4 regions of the Bradyrhizobium sp. HKCCYLR20261 genome follow, and region 4 is predicted to be linked to each of the others. Evidence: predicted binding sites of a transcription regulator. Region 4 holds the regulator's gene; each other region holds the start of a gene.
The links. The regulator PhoB, encoded in region 4, activates phosphate uptake and scavenging genes when phosphate is short. The targets are predictions, from matches to a motif close to TGTCATNNANCTGTCAT.
Positions count from the first base shown of each region.

Region 1: a site for PhoB is predicted at 2,544-2,560, ahead of ACQR1L_RS32215 (Orn/Lys/Arg decarboxylase N-terminal domain-containing protein). Genes of this name have one in related genera too.
Region 2: a site for PhoB is predicted at 2,471-2,487, ahead of ACQR1L_RS28555 (RNA degradosome polyphosphate kinase). Genes of this name have one in related genera too.
Region 3: a site for PhoB is predicted at 1,742-1,758, ahead of ACQR1L_RS19695 (UDP-2,3-diacylglucosamine diphosphatase). Genes of this name have one in related genera too.

Region 1 covers NZ_JBNPUZ010000023.1:60,061-64,269, forward strand. The annotation lists gene ACQR1L_RS32210 (GNAT family N-acetyltransferase) at 1-133, opposite strand, end outside; gene ACQR1L_RS32215 (Orn/Lys/Arg decarboxylase N-terminal domain-containing protein) at 141-2,498, opposite strand; gene cobT (nicotinate-nucleotide--dimethylbenzimidazole phosphoribosyltransferase) at 2,685-3,740, shown strand; gene ACQR1L_RS32225 (histidine phosphatase family protein) at 3,740-4,209, shown strand, end outside.
Region 2 covers NZ_JBNPUZ010000017.1:54,068-58,276, reverse strand. The annotation lists gene purM (phosphoribosylformylglycinamidine cyclo-ligase) at 1-974, opposite strand, end outside; gene ACQR1L_RS28565 (CDP-alcohol phosphatidyltransferase family protein) at 1,130-1,684, shown strand; gene ACQR1L_RS28560 (chromosomal replication initiator DnaA) at 1,741-2,418, shown strand; gene ACQR1L_RS28555 (RNA degradosome polyphosphate kinase) at 2,557-4,209, shown strand, end outside.
Region 3 covers NZ_JBNPUZ010000007.1:352,618-356,826, forward strand. The annotation lists gene ACQR1L_RS19690 (hypothetical protein) at 1-1,449, opposite strand, end outside; gene ACQR1L_RS19695 (UDP-2,3-diacylglucosamine diphosphatase) at 1,782-2,594, shown strand; gene ACQR1L_RS19700 (threonine ammonia-lyase) at 2,644-3,633, shown strand; gene ACQR1L_RS19705 (caspase family protein) at 3,645-4,209, opposite strand, start outside.
Region 4 covers NZ_JBNPUZ010000001.1:114,859-119,067, forward strand. The annotation lists gene ACQR1L_RS00535 (HoxN/HupN/NixA family nickel/cobalt transporter) at 1-387, opposite strand, end outside; gene ACQR1L_RS00540 (trypsin-like serine protease) at 658-1,974, opposite strand; gene phoB (phosphate regulon transcriptional regulator PhoB) at 2,069-2,776, opposite strand; gene phoU (phosphate signaling complex protein PhoU) at 2,793-3,509, opposite strand; gene pstB (phosphate ABC transporter ATP-binding protein PstB) at 3,538-4,209, opposite strand, start outside.

The sequences.
Region 1 (4,209 bases), on a different contig from region 4:
CGGCCGCACTGTCCTCGACACCCCGGCGGACGTGCCGCCGGTAGATCGACAGCATCGCCTCGACGTCCTCATCGCGCGACGGACGCACCAGCACCGGAGGCTCGGTGTCGAGAACGGGGGCGGTGTCGTCCATGGGCGAATTACTCTGCGCAGACATAGGTGTAGAGCCGGATCCGGCCAGATTCGTCGATCTCCTTGTACAATCCCTGAATCTCGACGTCGAAACCGGGGAAGGTGTTGAAGGCGCGCTCGAACATCTTGAGGTAATCGATCATCGGCCTGGCGCGCTCCGACAGCCGCTCGCCCGGGACGATGGTCGCGATGCCCGGCGGATAGACCACGAACGGCGTCGTGGCGATGCGGCCGGCGATCTCGTCGATCGGCAGGTAGTCGACCTCGTTGCGCATCAGGGCGCGGGCCGCCTCGCGCGGCGACAGCGCGATCTCCGGCAGATGCTGCGGCTGGAACTGCCTGGCCTGCAGCGCGCTCACCTCCGCCTCGCGGTAGAAGCGGTGCATGTCGCCGCAGAGGTCGCGCAGCCGGGTCTTGCCGTAGCGCTGGTAGCGCTTGCGGGTGAACTCGGGGATGGCATCCTCGAGCAGCACGTTGTCATCGTGCAGCCGCTTGAAGGCGACGAGACCGCTGATGAGCGTGCCGGCCTTGCTCGCCTCGACCCCCGGCGTCAGCAGGAAGAGCAGCGAGTTGAGGTCGTTCTTCTCGGCGACGATCCGGTTCTCGCGCAGATATTGCGCGACGACGGGTGCGGGGATGCCGTGCTCGGCATAGCCGCCGGTGGCGCGGTCGAAGCCGGGGGTGAGCAGGGTGAGCTTGTTCGGATCGGTCATCGCGAAACCGGGCGCGAGATTCGGGAAGCCGTGCCAGGCCTCGCCGGGCGCGAGCTGCCAGAGCGCGGCGTCGGTCGCGAGCTGGTCGGTCGAGATCGCCTCCCAGGCGACGTCGTGGCGGCCGCCGGGGCTCGCGGCATCGGGGATCGAGACACGGTCGGGGACGAACGGCTCGAAGAACCAGCGCCGCGCCGGATCCTTCTCCTTCTCCTCGAATTCCCGCCGCATCGCCCTGATCTTCTTGCGCAATTCGATGCCGAGCCGGATCGTGTCGTCCCACAGCACCTCGCCGGAGCGGCCCTTCATCATCTGCGCGCCGACGTCGAGCGAGGCGAACAGCGGATAGAACGGCGAGGTCGAGGCGTGCTGCATGAAGCTTTCGTTGAAGCGGCGGTGCTCGACGCGGCGGCGCTGGCCCTTGATGTGGCGGTCCTTGATGTGGATCTGCGAGGCCTGCGAGAAGCTCGCGAGCTGCTTGTGGGTCGACTGCGTGGCGATGATGCCGGGCGCATCGGGGCCCAGCTCGGACAGGCCCATCGCGAAGCGGCCGGCATAGAGCGGATGGAACTTCATGAAGCCGGCCCAGGCCTCGTCGAACATGATGTACTCGCAGAGGTGCCCGATGCGCTTGAGGATCATCTCGGCGCTGTGGATGGTGCCGTCATAGGTGCACTGCTCGACCACGGCGACCCGGAACGGCCGCTCCTTGCGCCAGGCGTCGGGGTCCTTGACGAGCGGATTGTTGCGGATCTGCTGCCGCAACTGCTCCTCGTCGAGCAGGTCCCAGCGCATCGGCCCGATCAGGCCCCAGGCGTTGCGGACGGTCGGGACGTAGACCGGCACGCCTCCCGCGATCAGCAGCGCGCCGTGGTGGGCGGCCTTATGGTTGTTGCGGTCGAACAGCACGAGATCGCCGTCGGTGACCAGTGCGCCCAGCACGACCTTGTTGGAGGTCGAGGTGCCGTTGAGGACGAAATAGGTCTTCTCGGCGCCGAAGATCTGCGCGGCCTCCTTCTGCGCGCGAAGCGCCGGTCCCTCATGGGTGAGCAGGTCGCCGAGGTCGAGCACGGAATTGTCGAGGTCGTCACGGAACACCGCTTCGCCGAGATGCTCGACGAAGATCCGGCCGATCGGGCTGCGGCTGTAGAACACGCCGCCATTATGCCCCGGGCAGGTCCAGAGCTGGTTGCCTTCCTCGGCATAGTCGACCAGCGTGCCGAAGAACGGCGTCTTCAGGGTCTCGGCATATTGCTTGAGCCGGCTGATCAGATTCTTGGCGATGAACGCCGGCGTTTCCTCGGAGAGGAAGACGTAGCCGTCGATGAAGTCGAGCACCTCGACCGGCAGATCCTCGAAGCGCTTGCGCCGAATCAACAGGATGATCGGGAAGTCCAGGCCGCGGCGCCGCATCAGGTTGATCAGCGACGCCGTCTTGCCCTCCAGCCCCTTCTTGCCCCAGTCGACCACCATGCAGCCGATCGCCGCATCCGTCTGCACCGCGATCTCGGCATCTTCGAGCTTCCTGGCCCGGACGACCTCGAAGCCCGAGCGCTGGATCTCCTCGATGATCTGGTTGAAGCGGACGCCGGCGAGGTCGTCGGTCTCGAACACAGGTGCGGCGAACAGGAAGGTGAAGCGGCGGAAGTAATCCATGAGCGTCTTTCGGCTGGGTGCGGCAGCCACCTGTCGGATGGTTCGATGACAGTTGGATGACAGCGCAAAGCCGCCCGGAGGGAGGCGGTCGTCCGGCTGCCGGTTCCGCAGAAGCTGCCGATGCGCTTGTCTTGGCGGTGCGCCGGTGGCAATCGTCCGCGACCAGGAACGCTGAAAGGACCCATCTTGCTCCCCGACTGGATCAGCGCCGAATGCCCAGCGCCCTCCCACTCGCATCGCGAGGCAGCCCTGGCGCGCCAGGCGCAACTGACCAAGCCGCTCGGCGCGCTCGGGCGGCTGGAGGAGGTCGCGGTCGAGCTGGCGGCGCTGCAGGCCTCCGAGCGGCCGGCGGCGGAGCGGGTTCCGGTGGTGCTTTTTGCCGGGGACCATGGCATCGCCGCCCAGGGGGTCTCGGCCTATCCGCCGGAAGTGACGGTGCAGATGCTGCACAACTTCGCCGGCGGGGGCGCGGCGATCTCGGTGCTGGCGCGCAGTTTGGGCTGTCCGCTGGAGGTGGTCGATGTCGGAACGCTCGCCGTCGACGCGGTGCGTGGGGTTTCCGTCGACAAGCCACGGCGCGGCACTCGTGACTTCAGCGCGGAGCAGGCGCTGACGCCGGAGGAGGTCGCCTTCGCCTGCGAGGCCGGGCGACGCGCGGTCGCTCGGCAGGCCGACCACGCGCCCGATCTCGTGATCTTCGGCGAGATGGGCATCGGCAATACGACATCGGCCGCAGCGATTGCAGCAGCGCTGCTGTCCTGCGCGCCGCACGACATCGTCGGCAGCGGCACGGGGCTCGATGCTGACGGGCGAGCCAGGAAAGCCGCGGTGATTTCCGCAGCCCTGGCGCGGCATGGCTTGATGCCGAATGCGGCCGTGGCCGATGTCCTGGCCGCCGTCGGGGGCCTCGAAATCATCGCGATGGCCGGCGCGATGATCGCGGCCGCGCAGCGGCGCTGGCCGGTGCTGGTTGACGGCTTCATCGTCTCGGTCGCGGCGCTCGTAGCGGTCAGACTCAATCCGTCGTGCCGGCCCTGGCTGCTGTTCTCGCATCGCTCCGCGGAGCGCGGCCACGCGGTCGTCCTCGACGCGCTCGGCGCCCGCCCGCTGATCGACCTCGATCTCAGGCTCGGCGAAGCCTCGGGTGCTGCCACGGCGCTGCCGATCATCCGGCTCGCCTGCGCGCTCCACAACGGCATGGCCACGTTCGCGGAGGCCGCCGTGTCCGGTCGCGACGCCTGATGCGGATCGATCTGCTGCGGCACGGGACCACGGGGCGAGACGGCCATCTTGATGGCCGCACCGATCCGCCGCTGAGCGAGGCGGGCTGGGATCAATTCCGGCGGCAGACCCAAAGCGGGGAATGGAGCCGCGTCGTGAGCTCGCCGTTGGTGCGCGCGCGTGCTGCGGCTGAGGATTATGCCCGACGGACCGGCTGCGCGCTGCACGTCGATCCGGATTGGAGCGAGCTCGATTTCGGGCAATGGGATGGACGCAAGCGCAGCGACATTATGAGCGCACCGGAAGAGGCTGCATTGCTCGAGGCCTTCTATGCTGACCCGATGGTGGCGGCATCGGATGGGGAGAGCTGGGCCGATCTGCAAGCGCGGGTATCGCGCGCAGTTGACCGCATTCTCGTGACACCCGAACTGGCGTCGGTCCTCGTCGTCACGCATGGCGGGGCGATCCGCGCCGCGCTGGCGCACCTGCT
Region 2 (4,209 bases), on a different contig from region 4:
AACACCTCGGTGACGGCGTCGACGGCCTCGGCCTTGACGATCACGATCATGCCGATCCCGCAATTGAAGGTGCGCAGCAGTTCGCGCTCGGCGATGCCGCCCTGCCCGGCCAGCCATTTGAACACCGGCAGCACCGGCAGATGCGTCAGGTCGATCGAGACGCCGAGATGCTTCGGCAGCACGCGCGGGATGTTGTCGGTGAAGCCGCCGCCGGTGATATGTGCCAGCCCCTTGACCGCGCCGGTCTCGCGGATCGCGCGCAGGCAGGATTTCACGTAGAGCCGCGTCGGCGTCAGCAGTGCCGCACCCAGCGTCAGCACCGGCGCGAACGGCGCCGGCGCATCGAAGCCGAGGCCCGATTGGGCGACGATCTTGCGCACCAGCGAGTAGCCGTTGGAATGCACGCCCGAGGAGGCCAGGCCGAGCACCAGGTCGCCGGCCGCGATGTCCGGCGACGGCAGCAGGGTGCCGCGCTCGGCTGCGCCGACGGCAAAGCCGCCGAGATCGTAGTCGCCGTCCTTGTAAAGGCCCGGCATTTCGGCCGTCTCGCCGCCGATCAGCGCGCAGCCGGATTCGCGGCAGCCTTCGGCAATACCGGCGACGATCGAAGCCGTCGCCTCCGGGTCGAGCTTGCCGCAGGCGAAGTAGTCGAGGAAGAACAGCGGCTCGGCGCCCTGCACCACGAGATCGTTGACCGACATGGCAACGAGATCGATCCCGATGCCGCCATGCAGCCCGGTCTCGATTGCGATCTTGACCTTGGTGCCGACGCCGTCGGTCGCGGCCACCAGGATCGGATCCTTGAAGCCGGCGGCCTTCAAATCGAACAGGCCGCCGAAGCCGCCGATCTCGGCATCCGCGCCGGCGCGGGCGGTGGCGCGCACCATGGGCTTGATCAGATCGACCAGACGGTTTCCGGCATCGATATCGACGCCCGAATCTGCATAAGTGAGCCCGTTCTTGCGCTCGGTCATGGTAAAAACCCCTAATCTGACCGCTGGTTACGTCGGAATCCGGCTGCGCGCAATGGCTCGCAGGGGGCTCGTCCCCACCCTATCTAGGAACCGACCGGTTCGCTTCGCACGGAAGTGGGTTAAGTTTTGATCGAGTTGTCGTCGGGACCAGCTGCGTGACCATTCCCCACTCTATCCCCAATCTGATTACGCTGGGCCGAATCCTGCTGGTGCCGATCGTGGTCTGGGCCATCGCGGCCGGAGAGATGGAGGTCGCGTTTCTGGTGTTCGTGGTGGCCGGCGTGAGCGATGCCGTCGACGGCTTCCTGGCGCGGCGATTCAATCTCCGCTCCGAGCTCGGCGCCCTGCTCGACCCGCTGGCGGACAAGGCCCTGCTGGTTTCGATCTTCGTCACGCTGGGCATCTGGGGCGCCATCCCGCGCTGGATCGTCATCCTGGTGGTCTCGCGCGACATCATGATCGTGGCCGCGGTGATCGTCTCCTGGCTGTTCGACCGGCCGGTCGCGATGAAGCCGTTGATGGTCTCCAAGCTGAACACGGCAGCCCAGGTCGGATTTGCCGCGCTCGTGCTCGCCTCACTCAGCTTCGGCTTCGAGCCCAAGCCTTACGACGCGGTGCTGATGGTGCTGGTCACGGTCTTTACGCTCGTGTCGGTCGGGCTGTATCTGGTCGACTGGGTGCGCCACATGAGCACCATTGAAGTCCGCTGATCCTCTCAAGAGCTGTCGCGGACCTCGGGCACGCCACGTTACGGAGCACGTCGATCTTGGCCAGCCACATTCCCCCTCGCCAGCTGGCCCTTGCCCTGCCGCACGAGGAGAGCCTGACGCGGGACAACTTCTTCGAAGGTCCCGGCAACGCGGCCGGGCTCGCTCTGGTCGACGCATGGCCGGAATGGCCGGCCCGGACGATGTTCCTGGTCGGCCCCGACGGCTCCGGTAAGAGCCATCTCGCCGCGATCTGGGCCGAGCAGGCCGGCGCCCGCTCGCTGTCGGCGCATGCGCTGGAGGCCGGCGCCGTCCCCGGGGCGCTCGCCACCGGCGCGCTGGTGCTGGAGGACCTCACGGCCGCCGATCTCGATGAACGGGCCCTGTTTCATCTGCTGAACCTGGCGCGCCAGGACGAAGCCTTCGTGCTGATCACCGCCCGCGAGGCACCGGCGAGCCTGCCGATTGCGCTGGCCGACCTGAGGTCGCGGCTGCGCGCCGTCCCGGTGGTCACCCTGCTGCCGCCCGACGACCAGCTGTTCCGAGCCCTGATCGTCAAGCTCGCGGCCGACCGGCAGCTTTCGATCGACGAGACGGTCGTGAGCTACCTGGCGAGCCGCATCGAGCGATCCTATGCGGCTGCGCGCGAGACCATCGCGATGCTCGACAACGAGTCGCTGCGGCTCGGACGGCCCGTCACCCGTGCCCTGGCGGCCGAGCTGCTCCGCAGCGTGTGACCGCCGGCCATCTTGACGGCAGCCTTCGCCGGAACCTCAATGGTGCCGGCGACGTCATCCCTCTGTCATACGGCTTGCGCTACTGGTTGGCACTCGCGCCCTGATTTGGCGCCGTGACCGAATATGGATCGAGTTCTCATGGATATTGAGCAAGTGACTGAGATTGCAGCACAAGAGCCGGTTACGGCTGCCGGGCTCGAGATCGCCTCGAGCCCCGAGCGCTTCATCAACCGGGAACTGTCCTGGCTGCATTTCAATCGTCGCGTGCTCGAGGAATCGGTCAATCCGCGCCACCCGGCGCTGGAGCGGGTGCGGTTCCTGTCGATTTCAGCCAACAACCTTGATGAATTCTTCATGGTCCGCGTCGCCGGCATCCGCGCCCAGGTGCGCGAGGGCATTGCCGAGCGCAGCCCGGACGGGCTGACGCCGATCGAGCAGCTGAAGCTGATCAACGAGACCGTGTCGCAGCTCGCGATCGACCAGCAGGCGATCTGGCGCGACCTGCGCAAGTTTCTCGCCGAGCTCGGCATCGTGCTGGTCGACGGCCAGGATGTCACCAAGAGCGAGCGGGCCTGGATCGAGGACCACTTCCTTGCAAACATCTTCCCGCTGCTGACGCCGCTCGCGATCGACCCGGCGCATCCGTTCCCGTTCATCCCGAGCCTCGGCTTCACCGTGGCGCTGCAGCTCACGCGCACCGCCGACGGCCGGCCGATGAACGCGCTGATCCGCATGCCCGGCAAGATCGACCGCTTCATCCGCTTCCCCGGCGCCAAGGACGGCGTCATCCGCCTGATCACCCTGGAACAGGCGACCAGCCTGTTCATCGGCCGCCTGTTTCCCGGCTACACGGTCAAGGGCCAGGGCGCCTTCCGCATCATCCGCGACAGCGAGATCGAGATCGAGGAAGAGGCCGAGGATCTGGTGCGGCTGTTCGAGACCGCGCTCAAGCGCCGCCGCCGCGGCTCGGTGATCCGGCTCGAGATCGAGGCCAACATGCCGGAGGAGCTGCGCCACTTCGTGCAGGATGCGCTGGCGACCACCGACGACGAGGTGTTCGTGGTCGACGGCGTGCTGGCGATGAACGAGCTGTCGCAGCTGACGCGCGTCGACCGGCCCGACCTGGAATTCGCGCCCTATGTGCCGCGCCATCCCGAGCGGGTGCGCGACCATGGCGGCGACATTTTTGCTGCGATCCGGCAGAAGGACCTGATCGTCCACCACCCCTACGAGTCGTTCGACGTCGTCGTACAATTCCTGCAGCAGGCGGCGCGCGATCCCGATGTCGTCGCCATCAAGCAGACGCTGTACCGCACGTCGAACAATTCGCCGATCGTGCGCACGCTGGTGGAAGCGGCGGAGGCCGGCAAATCGGTCACCGCGCTGGTCGAGCTCAAGGCACGCTTCGACGAGGAAGCCAACATCCGCTGGGCGCGCGACCTCGAACGCGCCGGCGTGCAGGTCGTCTATGGTTTCCTGCAACTGAAGACCCATGCGAAACTGTCGATGGTCGTGCGCCGCGAAGGCGGCAGCCTGACCACCTATGTGCACACCGGCACCGGCAACTATCATCCGGTCACGGCGCGCATCTACACCGACCTGTCCTACTTCACCTCTGACCCAGTGATCGGCCGCGACGTGACGCGGGTGTTCAACTACATCACCGGCTACGCCGAGCCGATCGACATCGAGAAGATGGCGGTGTCGCCGCTCACGCTTCGCAAGCGCATGATCGAGCACATCCATGGCGAGACCAGCTTTGCCCGCCAGGGCAAGCCGGCCGTGATCTGG
Region 3 (4,209 bases), on a different contig from region 4:
CTGATCGGGATCCTCACCAGGCTTCGGCGTGGCCCGGGCCGGAGTCAGGAAGATCGCCGAAGGCGGTGTCGCGCCGCGCGCCCAATCGCTGAGAGCACGCCATTCGGCGAGGCTCTCGGCAAGCTGCCGGTCGACCGCGTAGTTGACCCGCGTCGCCATCGGAAACACGACCAGTGCCGCGACGGCAATGGCCGCGTAGCCGGCGAGACGAACGGGACCTGCACTCGGCGACCAGCGTTCGACAACGGCGGGTCCGAGCAGAATGAGGGGAACGCTGAGGACGAAGGCATTGGTGCGTGAGGTCAGGACCAGCACGACGACCGCGCCGAGCAGAAATAGGGGGCGCCGGTCATCGCGCAACCAGCGTGTCGCCAGCGCAGCGGTCGCGAGGCCGGCGACGAGATGGATGATGCCGCTCGATCGCAGCAGATGGAGGTTGAGCAGCGTCGGCGAGGTCGACAACAACGGCAGCGCCGCGCCGAGCGCATAGAGTAGCAGAAGGCCGGCGAAGGCCGCCCGCAGCGGCTGCGACGTGGCGCCGAGACGGTAGAGCGAGGCGAGGCCCAGCAGGATGATTCCACCGAGGGCGACCAGCTGGGATGGAGCGATGGTGTCGATCAGGACGTGCTCGCCGAAATACTGGCGCAGGTAGTGCGCATAATCGAACGCGATCGGCCGGCCGAATTCCGGGTTGCCGAGGATGTTGGCAAGGACGGGGAGCGTCAGCAGCAGGCAGGGCACGAGGCCGAGCAGCACGTCCCGGCACAGGACCTTCAAGCTGATCTGCCCGCGGACGAGTTGGCTCACCGCCATGCATCCGATCGGCAGCACCAGCCACACGGCCATGAAGGCGTTGATGAAGAACGTCAGCCCGACCAGCGTCATCGTGCCGACATAGCGGCGCTTCGCCGCAAAGTAGATCGCGAGCAGGGTGGTGCCGTTGGCGATTTCCGAATGCGTGAAAGTGTTCAGAAACAGCCCGCCCATCCCGGCAAAGCTGCTTCCGACCAGGAACGCGGTCATGGAGATCACGAGGCTGAAGACGATCCTGTCCCGCAGAGTATGGATGCCCAGCAGCGACGCGCAGCACAGGAAGCCCAGGAAATTGACCAGGCGTGACAGGAACGTCAGTGAAAGAAAGATCAACTCCTGCCTGCCGACATCGGCGGATCCGAGCGGCAGCATCCAGACGCCGGAGGCGAAATGGCGGAGCGACTGGATGAAGGCGTCATCGCGAAACTGGGGTTCGTCGTACAGGCGCGCGAGGATCGGCAGGTGAAAGACGTTGTTGTCGACGCCGAACGCAAACCCGGTGTGAAGCAGCGAAAGGATCGATGCGACGGCCGCGATCAGGACAGTCTCGACCGCTGCGCGCGCGGTGTCGGACTGTCCGCGCTCGGTTTCCGATGCCGGCCATCTGGCGAGATCCGGAATGAACTCCGTCGTCATCGGTCCTTGGCCATGGGAGGAACGGGTTTTGCGGGCAATTTCGGTCAACATGAACCAGGGGTCGTAAAGTATTCCTGAAAGTATGAACGCGCAGCGCTCCTCTGGAGGCCCCAGGAAAGGCCAACGCCGTCGCACAATCTTTGTGCGGCATGGCCGCGCGATGTCCCGTTGAGCGCCGCTCCTGTCGCCTGATTGTCGCACCGCGCTGGTATCGCGGGGCAGTGGCGGGGGACAGCGCGAGTCGTCGCGCATGGTGTCGGAAGCGGCAGGATGGGTTCTGCCGAACTGACCTTGTCATTGCGGTGTCATCAGGGACTGTTAGGTGGGCGCGCATGGGACTTGAGACTGCTGGTGAAGAAAGCCCGACGCGGCGCTTTCGTACGCTCTTCATCTCCGACGTTCATCTCGGGGCCCGCGGCTCGCAGGCCAATCTTCTCGTCGATTTCCTGCGTCACCACGATGCCGATACGATCTATCTGGTCGGCGACATCATCGACGGCTGGGCGCTCAAATCGAGCTGGCACTGGCCCCAATCGCACAACGATCTCGTCCAGAAGATGCTGCGCAAGGCGCGCAAAGGCGCCAAGGTCGTCTACGTCCCCGGCAATCACGACGAGTTCCTGCGCGGCTATTACGGCACGCATTTCGGCGGCATCGACGTCGTCGAGAACATCGTGCACACCGGAACGGACGGCAAACGATACCTCGTCATTCACGGCGACATCTTCGACCTCGTCGTGCAGAACGCCCGCTGGCTCGCCCATCTCGGCGACAAGGCCTATGACTTCGCGATCCAGATGAATCGCCTGGTGAACTTCTTCCGCCGCATGTTCGGCGTGCCGTATTGGTCGCTGTCGCAATGGGCCAAGCAGAAGGTCAAGAATGCGGTGAACTACATCGGCGCATTCGAGACGGCGCTCGCGGCGGAAGCCCGGCGGCATGGCGCCGATGGCGTGATCTGCGGCCACATCCATTGCGCCGTGATCCGCGACCAGGATGGCATCCGCTACATGAACTGCGGCGACTGGGTGGAGAGCTGCACGGCACTCGTGGAGCATGAGGATGGCCGTTTCGAGATCCTGACCTGGACCGATCCGCAGCGGCAGCCGGCCCCGGTTCCGCAGCTCACGGCCCGCGCCGCCTGAAGGCCGCGCCCGGCTTGCCTCGCGGTGATGGGGCGCGGTAAAATAGGGCATGACAGCCCATGCCCCGATCCTGCCCGTCACCGTTGCCGATATCGATGCGGCGGCGGCCACGCTCGCAAATGTTGCCGTGCGCACGCCGCTGCTGCCGGCCCCGGTCCTCAGCGATCGGCTGAAGGCCAACGTGTTCGTGAAGCCGGAGGTGCTGCAGCGGACCGGCTCGTTCAAGTTCCGCGGCGCCTACAACAAGCTTGCCTCGATTCCCGAGACCGATCGCGCCAAGGGCGTCGTCGCGTTCTCCTCGGGCAATCATGCGCAGGGCGTCGCCCATGCCGCGCAGCTGTTCGGCATGGATGCCACGATCGTCATGCCCTCGGATGCGCCGGCCGCCAAGCGCGAGCGCACCAAGGCTTTCGGCGCCGATGTCGTGCTCTATGATCGCGACCGCGAAGATCGCGAGGCCATCGCGCGTGAGATCGCCGCGAAGCGCGGTTCGACGGTGGTGCCGCCTTACGACGATCCCTTCGTGATCGCCGGGCAGGGGACGGTCGGCCGCGAGATCGCGGAGGATCTGTCGGCGCTCGGCTTGTCGCCGGATCTCGTGATCGTGCCGGCTTCGGGAGGTGGATTGCTGGCCGGGGTCTCGACCGCGGTGAAGGCCCGTTTTCCGAGCACGCAGATGGTCGTCGCCGAGCCCAAGGGCTTCGACGACCATGCGCGCTCGCTTCGGGCCGGGCACCGCGAAGCCCATGACGCGAAGGGCCGTACGATCTGCGATGCCCTGATGGCCGCCATCCCCGGCGAGATCACCTTCGCCATCAACAGCCGGCTGCTGTCGGCGGCCGTTGAAGCCTCGGACGAGGAGGTAGGCCGGGCGGTCGGTTTTGCCTTCAGGGAGCTGAAGCTCGTCGTCGAGCCCGGCGGGTCGGTCGGGCTGGCGGCCGTGCTCGCCGGTCGTCTGGACGTCGCCGGCAAGACGGTGGTGATCGTTCTCTCCGGCGGTAATGTCGATGCCGAACTGTATGCGAAGCTGATTGCCTGAAGCGCGCGGCGTCAGCGAAAACCGAGACCGCCGCGTGCAAATCCTCCACCCGCAGGACGCGGGCCGGACTGGACAAAATGGGGTGATCCAGCGCCGCGCATCGTTGACGGACTTCGCGCGAACGTCGGGCGCTGGGAATTCATGGTCTTGAACGGACCGGAATTGCCGGGCACCGGACGCCGGGCCTCTCGGCTTTCGAACGGACGTCCCGGCGGAAACCGTTTGAGGGGATCACGCTGAATCCTTGTCGCGCCAGGCGGATTCGCGGCCGGTCCGGTCTTGTCGACGATCTTGGACTGGCCAGGAGGCCGCGGCTCGAGCATCTTGTTGGGAGCCGTGTTGCCGAGAGGCTTGTTGCCCGTGATCACCGTCGTGGGGACCGGCTGACGCGGCGGGATGTTGGGGGGCGGCAATCTCGGCAGCGGGCCGGGCCGGCTCTGCATCTGCTCGGCCGGAGCGAGAGGCCGCGCCGCCGGCATGATCTGCGGCGACATCATCAGACGGCTCGGCTGCAACACCGGGATGGGCCGAGGCTGGGCCTGCAGGCGCAGCGCGACGGGAGCGTAGGGGCTGTCG
Region 4 (4,209 bases):
GAACAGGACGAGGTTCGCCAACGCGATCAGCAGCAGGAAGCCTGCCGAGACCGAGGTGCCGATGGCGCCGCCGATCGCGCGGATCGCACTGTCCTCCCGCAACAGATCCGCGCCGGCGACCAGGCTCACGACGATCGTGGCGATCACGACGACGCTCGAATGGCCGAGCGCGAAGTAAAGACCCGCGGCGCGCGGCGCATCGCCGTCCTGCACCAGCTTGCGGACCACATTGTCGATCGCCGCAATATGATCGGCATCGACGGCGTGGCGGAGGCCGAGCAGCCAGGCCAGCAGCGCGGTGCCGACGATGGCCGGACGGTCGGCGTAGAGCGCGAACGCCCAGGCCCAGGCGAGCGCATTGGCGAGCACAAGGCCGGCCAGCAGCATCGCATTGCGACGCCCGACCGGCCGCAGCCAAGCCGGAACGAAACGCGCGGAGCGAGGATGATCAATTGGCAAAATCGTCATACTCGGACAAGAGAGCAAGACCTGCGCCAAAAGGCAAGGCTCGCGCTGCCGCGCCCAAATCACTTGTAAATCAACCCTCGTCGCCCGTGCGGCTGAGGTCCCCGGCATTGCTTTGGCAATCCGCTATCCGGTCACGCACAAACATTGACCAGCCGGTGTCCAACTCTCTTCCTCTTCCTGTCCCTCCCCTCACCGCGCGGATGCGCTCTGCGCGGCGATCTCGCGCCGCACGGCCGCCTCGAACTGGCTGGCGGGCGCGGCAAACATCAGCCGGGTCTCCTCGTGGAACGCCGAGAAGATCCCGACCACCACCGGCTCGCCGCCGATCTCGGCCAGGATCGGCGAGCCCGAATAGCCGAAATTGGCAAGGCAATGCACGGTCAGGAGACGGGCGTCCCTGGTCATGCTTGCGCTACAATTGCGCTGGCCGGTCGGCGAATAGCGCCGCTCCTGGCCATAGCCGATCTCGGAGATGGCGCCGGCCTTGGTCGCAGCCGCGAGCTCATCCCGGCCCACGGACTTCACCGCCACGGGCTTCGAGGGCAGCGCATCCTTCAGGATGATCAACGCCCAGTCGGCTGGCGAGCGGTCCAGCGACCATTTGTCGTGCTGGGTCGGAATGAACTCAGGCGCCACGATCAGCTTGTCGGCGACCGACGAGGCCGCGGGAGTGCCTCTGTTCATGCCAGCGAGGAAATGGACGTTGCCGGGGCTGACCTGCCCGACGCCGTTGAAGACACAATGCGCCGCCGTGAGCACCACGCGCGGCGCCACCAGCGTGCCGGTGCACGAACCTCCCGTGCTGTATTGCGCCACGGTCACGACACCGATCGAGGAGGCCGGCCAGGAGGTGGGATCGACGACGTCGCCGAAGTGCCGGTCGAGACCGAGCAACTGCTCCGCGCGCGGATTGGCAATCCCGGCATCGACCGATTCCGGCTTCGGCCGCCACGCGGCAATGGTGGCCTCGGCCTGGCGCCGCTGCGCTTCGCTGAGCTTCACTCTCTGAATCTCACGGCCGGCCGACCTGACGCCGCTGCGACCGGCCATCACGAGCCAGGCATAACCCTGGATGACGTCCCGGGTCATGACCTCGCCGTCGAGCATCATCAGGCCGAGCATGTATTGCGACTGGGCAAAGCCCTGCGCGGCGGCGCGATTGAACCAGCGGGCGGCTTCGCCGTGATCGCGGGCGGCGCCTTCACCGTTGAAATAGGCGATGCCGAGATAATGCTGGGCGACGGCGAGCCCTTGATCGGCGGCCTTGCGGTACCAGACCAGCGCCTCCGCCTGGTTGCGCGGGGCGCCCAGGCCGAAGGCCTGCATGAATCCGACATTGAACTGCGCGCGCGCATCGCCCTTGGCGGCGAGCGGCTGGAGCCGGCGTAACGCCGCCGCCGGCAGCCCGTTCGAAGCCGCAGCGACGGCGTCCTCGAGCTCGGCGGCCGCGGCATTGCCGGCAGCCACAAGCAACAAGGCCAACAAGATAGCGAGCGTCCTGATCATTGCGTCTGCCGAGGTCCGACCATGATGATGGGAACTCGATCACACAGGATCAAGACGGCAACGGCATGACCGCGCGATCAGGCCTGCTCGCCCGTTAGGCCTGCTCCGACTTGGCGAAGCGATCGTCCAGCGCATAGCCGGCGCCACGCACAGTGCGGATCGGATCCTGCTCGCGGCCGGGATTGAGCAGCTTGCGCAGGCGGCCGATGTGCACGTCCACCGTGCGCTCATCGATATAGATGTCGCGGCCCCAGACGCTGTCGAGCAACTGCTCGCGGCTGAACACGCGGCCGGGATGCTCGAGGAAGAATTCGAGCAGGCGGTATTCGGTCGGGCCGAGATCGATCGGCCGGCCCGAGCGCGCCACGCGGCGCTTCTCACGGTCGAGCTCGATGTCGCCATAGGAAAGCACTGTCGCCAGCCGCTCCGGGCTCGCCCGCCGCAGCAGGCCCTTCACGCGCGCCAGCAGCTCCGGCACCGAGAACGGCTTGACGATGTAGTCGTCGGCGCCGGTCGCAAGCCCCCGCACACGCTCGCTCTCCTCGCCGCGCGCGGTGAGCATGATGATCGGCAGCTGCTTGGTCTCGGACCGCGCCCGCAGCCGCCGGCACAGCTCGATGCCGGACAGGCCCGGCAGCATCCAGTCGAGCACGACCAGATCGGGCACGCGCTCCTTGAGCCGCGTGTCGGCCTCGTCGCCGCGCGCCACGGTCTCGACCTCGTAGCCTTCGGCCTCGAGGTTGTAGCGCAGCAGCGTCGTCAGCGCCTCCTCGTCCTCAACCACCAGAATTCGCGCACCCATGTCGAAATCGTCTTTCTCAGTTACCGGGGATCGTGGTCGCGAAGCTGGTCATGTCGCCCTTCGGGCGCTTGTCCATGATCTGCTGGCCCTCGATCATATAGAACACCGTCTCGGCGATGTTGGTGGCGTGGTCCCCCATCCGCTCGATGTTCTTGGCGCAGAACATCAAATGGATGCAGAACGAGATGTTGCGCGGGTCTTCCATCATGTAGGTCAGGAGCTCGCGGAACAGCGAGGTGCAGATCGCGTCCACCTCCTCGTCGCCCTTCCAGACCGTCATCGCCGCCGGCAGGTCATGCGCCGCATAGGCGTCCAGCACCGTCTTGACCTGCGACTGCACCAGATCAGTCATGTGCTCGAGGCCGCGGATCAGCTTCAGCGGATGGAAGTCGCTCTCCAGCGCGGCGACGCGCTTGCCGATGTTCTTGGCGAGGTCGCCGATGCGCTCCAGATCGGTGGCGACGCGCATCGCGCCGACGATCTCGCGCAAATCCACCGCCATCGGCTGGCGGCGGGCGATCGTCAGCACCGCGCGCTCCTCGATGATGCGCTGCAGCTTGTCGACCTCGGCGTCGGCGGCGACCACCTTCTGGCCGAGCGCCACGTCGCGCCGCACCAGCGCGTCGACGGAATCGACGATCAGCCGCTCGGCGAGGCCGCCCATCTCCGACACCAGCCGGGTCAGGTCCTGCAGATCGCTGTCGAACGCCTTGGCGGTATGTTCACTGGCCATGTTGATCTCCTGAAGAATGCTGTCGGCGTCAGCCGAACCGGCCGGTGATGTAGTCCTGGGTCCGCCGATCGCTCGGCGAGGTGAAGATCTTGCTGGTCTCGTCGAACTCGATCAGCTCGCCGAGATACATGAAGGCGGTCTTGTCGGAGACGCGGGCCGCCTGCTGCATGTTATGGGTGACGATCGCGATCGTATAGTTCTCCGCGAGCTCCTGGATCAGCTCCTCGACCTTGGCGGTCGAGATCGGGTCGAGCGCCGAGCACGGCTCGTCGAACAGGATCACCTCGGGCCGGACGGCGACCGTGCGCGCGATGCACAAGCGCTGCTGCTGGCCGCCGGACAGCGACAGGCCGGAGGCGTTGAGCTTGTCCTTGACCTCGTTCCACAGCGCGCCGCCGCGCAGCGCCTTCTCGACGCGGTCGTCCATCTCGGACTTCGAGATCTTCTCGTAGAGACGGATGCCGAAGGCGATGTTCTCGTAGATCGTCATCGGGAACGGCGTCGGCTTCTGGAACACCATGCCGACCCGCGCGCGCAGCAGATTGAGATCGAGCTTGGGATCGAGGATGTTGGTGTTGTCCAGCATCAGCTGGCCGGTGGCGCGCTGGCCCGGATAGAGATCGTACATCCGGTTGAAGATGCGCAGCAGGGTGGACTTGCCGCAGCCGGACGGGCCGATGAACGCCGTGACGCGGTTGGT